One region of the Arthrobacter sp. T572 genome, then DNA from elsewhere that is predicted to be linked to it. Evidence: riboswitches for the same ligand, from Rfam matches in the RefSeq annotation. Region 1 holds a riboswitch; the other holds the start of a gene.

Region 1 (5,604 bases):
CAAGCCCACGACGGCGCCCGTCGCCAACAGTGCGATGCCCACCAGCGCACCGGCTACTGCCAGCGCGGCCACGCCCGTCATGCCGAAGATGAAGGGGATGATGGGGACGATGGCTCCGGAGGCGAAGAAACAGAAGCTGGACAGTGCCGCTCCCCAAGCAGACCCTACGGTTTCGTGGTCGTCGGTGGGCGGCTTTTCCGGCTGCAGGGACAGGCTGGGGTCGCAGTCGCAGCTGAACAGGCCCAGGCGTTCGGCGGCGCGGTGTTCGGCTGCCTCACGCGTCATGCCGCGGGCCAGGTAGACCAGCACGAGTTCGTTGTGCTCGATGTCCAGTGACGGTGCCGCGGTCAGCGTCGCCTGGGTGGGGAGGGTGGCGCTGAGCAGCTCCCGCTGGGACCGGACGGATACGTACTCGCCGGCACCCATGGACAGCGCTCCGGCGAGAAGGCCGGCCACGCCGCTCATCAGCACCACGGAACTGGGAACGCCGGTGGCCGCCATGCCCATGACCAGCGAAAGGTTGCTCACCAGGCCGTCGTTGGCACCGAACACGGCTGCCCGGAAGGTGCCCGACAACCTGTTCCGCCCCCGGGTTGCCAGGCCGCGGACAACTTCCTCGTGGATCTGCTCGTCGGCCACCATGGCGGGCGTGGCGGCCGGCTCGGCACCGTACGGCGACCTGCCTTCGGCCCGCTGCGCGAGCGCAAGGACAAAGACCGATCCGAAGTTGCGGGCGAGGAAGCCCAGGAAGCGGCTCCGGCCGGATGCTGCCTTGGGCATTCCGGCGTGTTCGCCGAGGAGTTTGAGCCAGTGGGCCTCGTGGCGGCCCTCGGCTTCGGACAGGGCCAGCAGGATCTGGCGTTCTTCGCCCTCACGCCGCTGCGCGAGTTCCCGGTACACCGCGGCTTCGGCCCGTTCGTCGGCCAGGTACTGGCGCCAGCGCTTGATGTCGGAGGCGGACGGCGGTGGCGGCGTTTCCGCTGCCGGAGCTGATTCCGCTGCCGGGGCCGTTTCAGGGGCGGGACCCGGAGCGGGGCTCAACGGATCATGGGATTCATGGTGCTTCTGCACGTTATCTCCTGTGCTGGGTGGGGTGGTTTCGGCCCCATTGCACCGCCCACTGTACCGCTTATTTCCGCGGTTTTTTGGCCGGTATTCCTCAACCGGAATGTTCGGCGGACCTTAATTCGGAGCCCCGCTCAACCTGCGTTCCGACGTGCCGGTCGGGTGTCTTGACCGTTCGCCGGGGCCGGTGCTCAGATGGAAGGACAGGGGCGGGGGACTCCCCGCATTCGGCCGAAGGGCTGCTTGCCGGCCCACCACACGGAGGTTGGAGCATGAACAGCACCGAACCGCACGCAAGCCACCCCGAACGGGCAACCATCGAGTCGGATCCTGCCTACGATTACGGCGAGGACCAGGAAGTGGACGAACCGTGGGTTGAGGAAGTGGACGCTCCCGACGACGACGAGCGGGTGGTCCCGATCGACGACGCGGACGACTTCCGCGAGGACGACGACGACGAACTCTAGTCCTGCATGTCGCTCAGCAGGAAGTGCCGCTCGCGCCCCCGAGGTTGTCCGACGGCGGCAACGGTCACCGTCAGCGTCCGCATCGCGCTGCACCATCGCGTGGGACGGACCGCTTGGCCCAGGGCGCGTTCCATCCTGTGAGCGTCCGCGCAGAGGAACCGCTGCAAGCGGCCGTCCAGGAACAGCGTCACGGTTCCCCTGACAACGTCCACGCCGGGAACCACCGGCACGCCGGGACGTCGGGGGAGGGCAGGGGTGTTTGTTTCGCTCAGGGGGTGGGCTTGGAACGGCAAGGATGGATCTCCTGGGGAGTGCTCTTGCCCGCTCGGTTGTCTCTGGTCCGGAACGGGCCGCTTCCTCATCCGAACCACCCGTGAACATGGGGTTGGTGTGTGGCCAGTCGGAGCTTGGCGCCACCTCTCTTGAAGCTGGCACCACCCTACCGCATGGGCCTTCTTGTTCCGGTCCCGTCCGCAGGAACACACTGTTCAAGGAAGCATCAGTCAGCACCAGGAGGCCCAATGCCCTCGATAGAGAAAAGCGTGGATATTCCCCGGCCCCAGCAGGAGGTCTTCGACTTCCTGGCACGGTTCGAAAACCTCTCCACCTATGATGCTTTTGTCATTTCGTCCGGGCCGCTCGGCGATGCTCCGCCAGGGCTGGGAACCCGGGGCCGGGGAACCACCAGGATCATGGGGCGGCAGTTTGACTGGATGGTTGAATATACGGAATTCGATCCACCCCGCCGCATGGGGTGTCCCGCTCGATCGAAGGTGAGCGGGATTTGACGGCGACGTTCACCCTGGAATCCGTTGACGGCGGGCCCCGCGTTACCGAGCAACTGCGGCTCAATACACCCATGGAGGGCCTGATGGGCAGACTGCCTGGGCCGCTGGTGGAATGGTTCCTGGGTCTGTCCCTCCGCCGCAACCTCAAGAACCTCGCCAAGGTGCTGGCTGCCTGACACTGCCCACTCACAGCACCCGGGCAACGAGAAGTTTGCCGGATTCGGTCCCCTGGCCCGGGAAAACAACAAGGCGGCGCTCCCCGCAAAGGGAAGCGCCGCCGTCGGACGTTGCTTGCAGAAGCTGCAGCTACTTGGCCGGTGAGCTCAGCTCATCCTCGGCCACGCGGGTACCGGCAACACGGTCCGTCCAGGCCTTCATGACCGCCGGGTCGGTGGGCTTGCTGAACAGTGAAACAGCCACGTAGACGATCGCAGAGGCGAGCAGGCCATAGTAGATGGGCTCGTTCGCGTAAATGCCGTCCAGGGGAGCCTTGGCGTTGATCTCAAGGATGATCATGGTGCCCAGGGTGACCACGGAGCCCACGGCCATGGACGCAGCGGCGGCAATTCCCGTGCCACGCTTCCACACCAGGCCACCGATGATCGCGACCAGGAGGCCGCCCACCAGGATGTCGTACGCAATGGTCAGTGCCGCCACGACGTCCTTGGTGGAGATGGCGATGATGATGGCCAGGATGCCGAGTCCCAGGACCCAGTAGCGGTTGGCCTTGACGTCGTGCTCAGGGTTGTCGGAGTCGTCGGTGTTGACGGTCTTGCCGAACCAGCCGGCCACGAACGGGAGAACGTCGGCGCGGGCCACGGTTGCGGCTGCGATGAGTGCGCCGGAGGCGGTGGACATCATGGCTGCGACGGCTGCGGCGAGGACCAGGCCGCCGATGCCGATCGGGAGCAGGTTGGTGGCGACTTCGGCGTAGACGTCGTCCTTGGCTTCGATCTCGATACCGGACAAGGCAACGCTTGCAGCCATGCCGATCAGGGCGCCGGCCAGGCCGTAGAGGATGCAGTACACGCCTGCGGTTGCGCCGCCCCAGCGGGCTACCTTGGGCGTCTTGGCCGTGAAGACGCGCTGCCAGATGTCCTGGCCGATCAGGAGCCCGAGCGTGTAGACCACAAAGTACGTGATGATCGTCTGGAGGCCGATTCCGCCGATGTCGAAGAAGCTTTCATCAACGCGTGCACGGATGCCGTCCAGGCCGCCGGCAGCGTTCATGGCGAACGGAAGCATCAGGAAGAAGATGCCCACCGTCTTGATGACGAACTGGACCTGGTCGGCCAGGGTGATGGACCACATGCCGCCGATGGTGGAGTACACCAGCACGATCGCACCGCCGATGGCGATGGCCAGCCAGCGCTCCCATCCGAACAGCACCACGAAGATGGTGGCGTAGGCGCCGGTGGACGTGGCGCACAGCATCAGGGTGTAGGCCAGCATGACAATGCCGGAGGTCTGCGTCGCCCTGCTGCCGTAGCGAAGGGTCAGCATCTGGGAGACGGTGTAGATCTTGAGCTTCTGGATGGTGCCGGCGAACAGGAGGCTGAGCAGCAGCACGCCTGAACCGATGGCCACCACCAGCCACATGCCGGAGATACCGAACTTGTAGCCCAGGCCAACGCCGCCCACGGTGGATGCGCCGCCAAGGACCACGGCGGCCATGGTGCCTGTGTACAGGAAGGGACCCAGGCGGCGGCCGGCCACCAGGAAATCGCTGTTGTTCTTGGTGCGGGACTTGCCCCACCAACCGAAGGCCAGCATGGCCAGCAAGTACACCACCACGATGGCGATGTTTATGAACGAAGAGTCCATGAGTGGCTCCTTGGAGCTGATGCACAGAGGTTGGGATTTCCGGCGCTGTGTTGGGCTGGCCGGAAGCTCTGTGCGTGATGACGGGAGATTGGCTCGTGTTGTGTGCCTCACAGACAACACTTGTTGCCTATGAGGATATGTTGTGACTGGAGTAACAGTCAAGGTCCTTTGGTTATGGTTACGCCGGAACCGCGCTGCGCGGAAGATGATCCGGCTACTATTGCTCCAATGACAGGGCCGCATGGCAGGCCTGAAAGGTTCGTGAATGAAGGCTCTCCCCGTTGAACCGAGCAACGTCCCCGTTGCCATCGGTTCCCGCATCCGCGCCGCGCGGCAGGCCCAGCGGCTGACCATTGAGCAAGTGGCGGATGCCACCGGCCTGACCAAAGGCTTCCTGAGCCGCGTGGAGCGGGACCTCACCTCGCCGTCGGTCGCCTCACTGGTTACCCTGTGCCAGGTGCTTTCAGTGTCGGTTGGCGATTTGTTCGCGGCGCCGGAAACCCACCTGACGCTGCGGGATGATGGTCCCCGCATTTCCCTGGGTGGCCAGGGCATCGTTGAACGGCTTCTCACCGCGCGATCGGAGCGCCGGCTGCAGATCCTGCAGGCAACCATCGAACCGCATGGCCGTGGTGAGAATGAGCTCTACGCCGTGGACTGCGATGTTGACGTCCTCCATGTGGTCAAGGGACGTATCAAGCTCATCCTCACCAATGAGGAATATGACCTCGAGGAAGGGGACACCCTTTCCTTCCCCGGCCGGGAACCACATACGTGGATCAATCCCACCGATGAAACCGTGGAAGTGCTCTGGGTCCTGGTTCCGGCAGCCAGCCGGTAATTTTTCGTCTCCGCGAGATGGCACTTAATGACAATGTTTGGGGGAAACATTGTCATTAAGTGCCATCTGGGCGGGGATTGCTAGCCCACGTGGACCCAAGGCCTGCGGGTCACGTCCGGCTCTGCTTCCCGAAGCACTTCGCGGGTCACGGGAGCGATCTCGCCTTCGCCGAAGAACAGGAATTTGCTCAGGTTGGAGATGGGGTTGCCCTCCGTCCACCGGAAGTAGATGTGCGGCATGTAGCCGGTGACGTCCCGGATGTGGAGGAGAACGGCTGCCAGCGTGTTGGGCACGTTGTTGCTGTGGACTTCCAGGATCTTGAAGCCGTGGCGCTTCCTGCCCACCACTTGGAGTTCCTGCTCGAAGTCGGAACTGTCGTCCACGATGATCTCGATGAATACGGCGTCGCTGTCCACGGGCAAGTGGTTGGCCTGCTGGGCGTGCCGCAGCTTTTCCCGGTACCGGCTGGCGCTCAGGTGCTTGGGCTCGTGGGCGATGATCCGCACCGGACCGTCGGCGTTGTTAGCGGTGAATTCCAAGGCCGCCTCGTCCATTTTGATGTGGGTGGCCCTGAGCTCGAAGGCCCGTCGTATCCGTGAAACGAAGCTGACCGCCACGA
Region 2 (5,604 bases), 1.6 Mb from region 1:
CCGCTGATGTGGGAGGCCATGCTGCAGCAGGGCGAGGGCACCAACGGAGCCAGCGCCTGACCATGGCCCGCGACGCACGCTCCTGGGACGAGTCCGACGTCCGGATCCGGCCCAACAAAAAAGGTTCCCGGCCCCGCACCAAGGACCGCCCCAGCCACGACGACGCCGTGATCGGCCGGATCATCACGGTCGACCGTGGCCGCTATACGGCCGTGGTGGCCGAAGACACCCCGCAGGAACGGACGGTCATCGCCGCCAGGGCCCGCGAACTCCGCCGGTCCCCTGTGGTCCCCGGTGACTTCGTGGCCCTGGTCGGCGATGTCTCCGGCGGGCCGGACACGCTTGCCCGGCTGGTCCGCGTAGAGGAGCGCAGCACGGTCCTGCGGCGCAGCGCCGACGACACCGACCCCGTTGAACGGGTGGTGGTGGCGAACGCCGACCAGCTGGTGGTTGTAGTGGCCGCGGCCAATCCCGAACCCCGGACCGGTTTCATTGACCGGGCCCTGGTGGCCGCATACGACGCAGGTATTGAACCACTGCTGCTCGTCACCAAGGCTGACGTCAAGGATCCGTCTGAGCTGCTGGCCAATTACGTGAGCCTGGACTTCCCCGTGATCATCAGCCGTACGGCGGACGCAGCCGCATCCGGCATCGATGCCCGGTCGGATGACGGCTTGTCAGCCCGCCTGGACAGCGAAGCCGTGGCAAGTCTGCGCAGCCATTTGGACGGCAAAGTCACGGTCATGCTGGGTCACTCCGGCGTCGGCAAATCCACCATGGTCAACGCCTTGACCGGTGCCGAACGCGCCACAGGCGGCGTCAACGCCGTCACGGGCCGCGGGCGCCACACCTCGTCCTCGGCCCTGGCGCTCAAGCTCGCCGATGCCCCGTCCGGCAGCTGGATTATTGATACTCCCGGCATCCGGTCCTTCGGCCTGGCCCTGGTGGATCCGGACCGCATCCTGCACTCGTTCCCGGACCTGGAGCCCGGCACCGACGCCTGCGACCGCGGTTGCAAGCACGACGCCGGGGCGGTCAACTGCGGCCTCGATGCGTGGGTCAACGAGGGCCACGCGGGTCCCTCCGGTCCGGCCCGGCTGGCATCACTGCGACGACTCCTGGGCGCAGACCCCAGGCTGGAGGCCAAGGAAGCCAAGGAACTGGGAACCGTCAACTAGCCAGCGGGCTTCACGTCCCGCTGCGGGGGAACGTTTCACGATAAGTTTGGTGGCATGACCCAACCCGTTTCCAGCTACAACGACGACCTTCGCCTTGCCCATGTCCTGGCGGATTCCGTGGATGCCCAGACCATGGACCGCTTCAAGGCCCTGGACCTGCAGGTCGAAACCAAGCCAGACCTCACTCCGGTCACAGATGCCGACAAGGCCGCCGAAGAAGCAATCCGCGGCCAGTTGTCCCGTTCCCGGCCGCGGGATGCTGTGCTGGGTGAGGAATTCGGCAGCACGGGTCACGGCTCGCGGCGCTGGATCATCGATCCGATCGACGGCACAAAGAACTTTGTCCGCGGAGTTCCCGTCTGGGCCACACTGATTGCCTTGGTTGACGAGGGGGAGCCAGTGGTGGGGGTCGTCAGCGCTCCCGCCCTGGGCAAACGTTGGTGGGCTGCAAAAGGGATGGGAGCCTACACCGGCCGTTCCCTGGCGTCGGCCACACGGCTCAAGGTTTCCAACGTCTCGCACCTGGCCGATGCCTCCCTGTCCTTCTCGAGCCTGTCGGGTTGGAAGGACCGCGGAAACCTGGAGGAGTTCCTGGGCTTGACGGAAGACGTGTGGCGCACCCGCGCGTACGGGGACTTCTGGTCATACTGCCTTGTTGCCGAGGGCGCGGTGGACATCGCCTGCGAACCGGAGCTCAACCTTTACGACATGGCGGCCCTGGTCCCCATCGTCACCGAGGCCGGTGGCCGGTTCACCTCCCTTGAAGGTGAGGATGGCCCCTTCGGTGGCAACGCCCTGGCGACCAATTCGATCCTCCATTCCGAAGTCCTCAAGCGCTTGAACCCCGAGGTTGACGACCTCCTCTAGCAGCTAATGCCACGGTTGCCACCTGGCAGCCAAGCAGAATTTTCGACGGCGGATGCCACCTTTCGGGGGCATCCGCCGTCTGTTTGTTCGGCAAATCGGCCAAATTTCAACCGGCGTAATAAAGCGCTTAACAATCCGGGCGGCTTTGAAACGGGCGGCGGGCGTGCCCTAACCTCATTTACAGGTCACGAGTGCCAGCGCAAAACCCCGGTTTGCTGGCCGGCAACCCTCCATTCGCGGTGGGGTGCCCCGGGTGACGACCAGGCCGGTCCGGAACGGATACGGCAAGCGCGGATCCCCGGCGGGGTCCCTCTTGAGTGAGGTCACATGAGCACAGCTACGTTCAGTTCCACGATCCAGCCGTCCCCCGGGCAGGAGCTTGCCGCCGGCAGGCCACTGGCCGCCGTCACCGGCGCCGAGCTGCAGGCACCACTGATCCAGGGCGGTCACGTCAGGTACGCCAACCTTGACTACGGAGCATCGGCACCGGCCCTGACCATCGTGTCAGCCTACTTGAACGAGGTCCTCCCCTACTACGCCAGCGTGCACCGGGGCGCCGGTTATGCCTCGCAGATCAGCACCTCGGTGTACGAAAACTCGCGCAACATCGTTCGCGGGTTCGTAGGCGGCCGTCCTGACGATTCCGTGATCTTCACCCGTAACACCACCGACTCGCTGAACCTGCTGGCAGGCTGCCTGCCACAGATCGATGGCAAGCACACCGGTGAAGTCCTGTACCTGGACATCGAACACCATGCCAACCTGCTTCCGTGGCAAGGAGTTCCCCACCGCAGCGTGGTGGCTGATACCACCCTTGCCGGCACCATCGCGAAAATCCGCGGAGAACTCAGCCAGGGTGGCGTCTCCCTGCTGGCTGTCACCGGCGCCTCCAACGTGACCGGCGAAATCCTGCCCATCAAGGAACTCGCAGCCCTGGCCCACGAATACGGTGCCCGGATCGTTGTTGACGCCGCACAGTTGGCACCCCACCGCCCCATCAACATCGCCGCGGCCGACGTCGACTACGTTGTGTTTTCCGGCCACAAGCTCTATGCACCTTTCGGCGCGGGTGTGGTGGTGGGACGCCCGGACTGGCTCGACGCCGGAACCCCGCACCTTGCCGGCGGCGGAGCGGTGCGCGAGGCACGCCTGGACTCCGTCAGCTGGGCAACCGGCCCTGCCCGCCACGAAGGCGGCTCCCCCAACGTGCTTGGTGCAGCAACCCTCGCCCGCGCTGCCCAGGTACTTTCCGGCCTCGATCCGCAGGCATGGCACAACCACGAGGCCGCCATCCGGGCCTACCTGGTGGAAGGCCTGCAGGCCATTGACGGCGTGAGCGTCCACCGGATCTTCAGCGATTCGACCGATACCATCGGTGTGGTCAACTTCTCGGTGGAAGGATTCGACGCCGGACTGGTGGCCGCCTACCTCGCTGCAGAGCACGGTGTGGGCCTCCGCGACGGCCGCTTCTGCGCCCACCCGCTGCTCAAGCGCCTGGGCTTGCCCTCGGGTTCGCTGCGCGCCAGCTTCGGCGTAGGTTCCAGGCTGGAGGACGCCGGGCGCCTGCTGCGCGGCATCGAAGAACTCAAGCGCACCGGCCTGGGCTGGGACTACGTGGTGGATGAAGGCCGCTGGGTACCGGCCAACGACCACCGCACCTACCCGGAATGGGCCCCGAACACCCCGGGTACCGCAGGCGCCGCACCCTGCACCGTGGACTAGCCTGCGCACTGGAACGACTCCCGACCCAACTAAGTAGCAGCAGAGCGCGTTTTGACCCCTCAAAACGCGCTTAACTGCGACCCAGTTGGGTGAGGCGGGCGGCCACTGAATCGCACCGCTCTTGCGGTAAATTCGTAAGGTACCCCGGTCTCAAGCTTCCGAAGGAGTCCTTGCGTGGCCATCAGTCCACATCGTGTATCCGGTGGCGCCAGCGGTCCCAGACTGCATCATGAACGACGGCAGGAACTGGGACAGAGTTTCCAGGACGGCGGCGAACACTACCACCGGGTGCGCCCCGGTTACCCCGCGGACTCGGTTGACTGGCTCCTGCCGGCGGGAACCAGGTTCGCTGCGGACGTTGGTGCCGGTACGGGAAAATTCACGGGGCTGCTCGTCGACCGCGGACTGGAAGTGGCCGCCGTCGACCCTTCCCGGGACATGCTGGAGCAACTGCGGAAAACCTGGCCGCAGGTGAACGCGCTGGAGGGCACGGCAGAGGCAACAGGGCTGGCGGACTCAGCATTCGACGTCGTCAGCGTCGCCCAGGCATGGCATTGGTGCGATCCCCTCAAAGCGAGTACGGAAATCGCCAGGATCCTCAGGCCTGACGGGGTCCTGGGACTGATCTGGAACCAGCTCGATACGTCCGTTCCCTGGGTACACCGCTTGTCGCGCATTATGCATGCGGGCGACGTCCACAAACCGGACTTCCGGCCGGTCGTCGGACCGGAGTTCGTGGACCTTGAAAGCCACCTGACGGTGTGGCAGGAGACCCTCACTCCTGACGACATCATCGAACTGGCCAAGTCGCGCAGCTACTACCTGCGCGCCAACCAGGCCACCCGGACGAAAGTCACCGGCAACCTCGAATGGTACTTGTATGAGCACCTCGGCCACGCGCCGGAAGAGACCGTCGGGCTGCCGTACGTGACGCAGACCTGGCGGGCGCGAAAGGCCCGATCTGCGCCGCCACGGTAGGCTAGTGGTGTGAAGACCAGTACGCCCTCCTCCTCGATCGAGGACTACGTCAAGGTCATCTACTCCTATACGGAGTGGCAGGACAAGCCCATCACCTCCTCGCAGCTGGCCCAGAGGCTGGGCGTGGCCAACTCCTCCGTATCCGAGATGGTCCGCAAGCTCAAGGACCAGGGCCTGGTGGACCACCAACCGTACTCCGCTATCCGACTCACGGACGAAGGAATGCGCCTGGCGTTGGCCATGGTCCGGCGGCACCGCCTGATTGAGACCTATCTGGTCGAAGAACTGGGATACAGCTGGGATGAAGTCCACGACGAAGCCGAAATGCTGGAGCACGCCGTCTCGGACACCTTCATCGACCGTATGTCCGCCAAGCTCGGCCATCCGCTCCGCGACCCCCACGGCGATCCAATTCCCTCTTCCGACGGCTCGGTGGAACTTCCGCACGCGTACCGCATGATCGAACTCGACCAAGGGCATTCGGGGCGCATTACCCGCATCAGCGACGAAAACCCTGATCTCCTGCGCTATCTCGCCGCAGAGGCGATCACTCTGGATGCACAGGTGGAAGTGATAGGGCGGAAACCGTTCGGCGGCGCCTTGGTGGTCCGGATCGGCAGCGGGAGCCAGCGCCGCGAATTCGATCTCGCCGATGAAGTCTCCTCGGCCCTCTGGGTGCAAAGCGCCGGCGTCCACGAAGGCTGCGTCCTGCCCGCCCGCTGACTGGAGCGACGCGAAAGGTCAGGTTGGCACTTCCGGGCTGCTGCCGTCGTCGGCTGTGCGCCCCCTGGGGTTGCCGGCTGAACCGGCCGGTTCAGGAACCCCGTTCCGGATCCCGACGGCGGACGCCAGCGCCCCG

The links. Region 1 has a riboswitch for S-adenosylmethionine ahead of ACUYMZ_RS06110 (hypothetical protein). Riboswitches for the same ligand answer to the same signal wherever they lie in the genome.
Region 2: another riboswitch for S-adenosylmethionine. It lies ahead of ACUYMZ_RS13685 (aminotransferase class V-fold PLP-dependent enzyme); the one in region 1 lies ahead of ACUYMZ_RS06110 (hypothetical protein).

What each region holds. Positions count from the first base shown of each region.
Region 1 covers NZ_JBRAZQ010000002.1:1,046,794-1,052,397, forward strand. Annotated here, with positions in the region: gene ACUYMZ_RS06100 (VIT1/CCC1 transporter family protein) at 1-1,071, opposite strand, end outside; gene ACUYMZ_RS06105 (hypothetical protein) at 1,338-1,532, shown strand; gene ACUYMZ_RS06110 (hypothetical protein) at 1,529-1,825, opposite strand; SAM riboswitch class IV at 1,841-1,960, opposite strand; gene ACUYMZ_RS06115 (SRPBCC family protein) at 2,054-2,320, shown strand; gene ACUYMZ_RS06120 (SRPBCC family protein) at 2,317-2,496, shown strand; gene ACUYMZ_RS06125 (sodium:solute symporter family protein) at 2,627-4,144, opposite strand; gene ACUYMZ_RS06130 (helix-turn-helix domain-containing protein) at 4,410-4,985, shown strand; gene ACUYMZ_RS06135 (APC family permease) at 5,066-5,604, opposite strand, start outside.
Region 2 covers NZ_JBRAZQ010000002.1:2,691,756-2,697,359, forward strand. Annotated here, with positions in the region: gene aroA (3-phosphoshikimate 1-carboxyvinyltransferase) at 1-60, shown strand, start outside; gene rsgA (ribosome small subunit-dependent GTPase A) at 63-1,178, shown strand; gene hisN (histidinol-phosphatase) at 1,233-2,045, shown strand; SAM riboswitch class IV at 2,229-2,342, shown strand; gene ACUYMZ_RS13685 (aminotransferase class V-fold PLP-dependent enzyme) at 2,373-3,767, shown strand; gene ACUYMZ_RS13690 (class I SAM-dependent methyltransferase) at 3,942-4,745, shown strand; gene ACUYMZ_RS13695 (metal-dependent transcriptional regulator) at 4,755-5,468, shown strand; gene ACUYMZ_RS13700 (MFS transporter) at 5,487-5,604, opposite strand, start outside.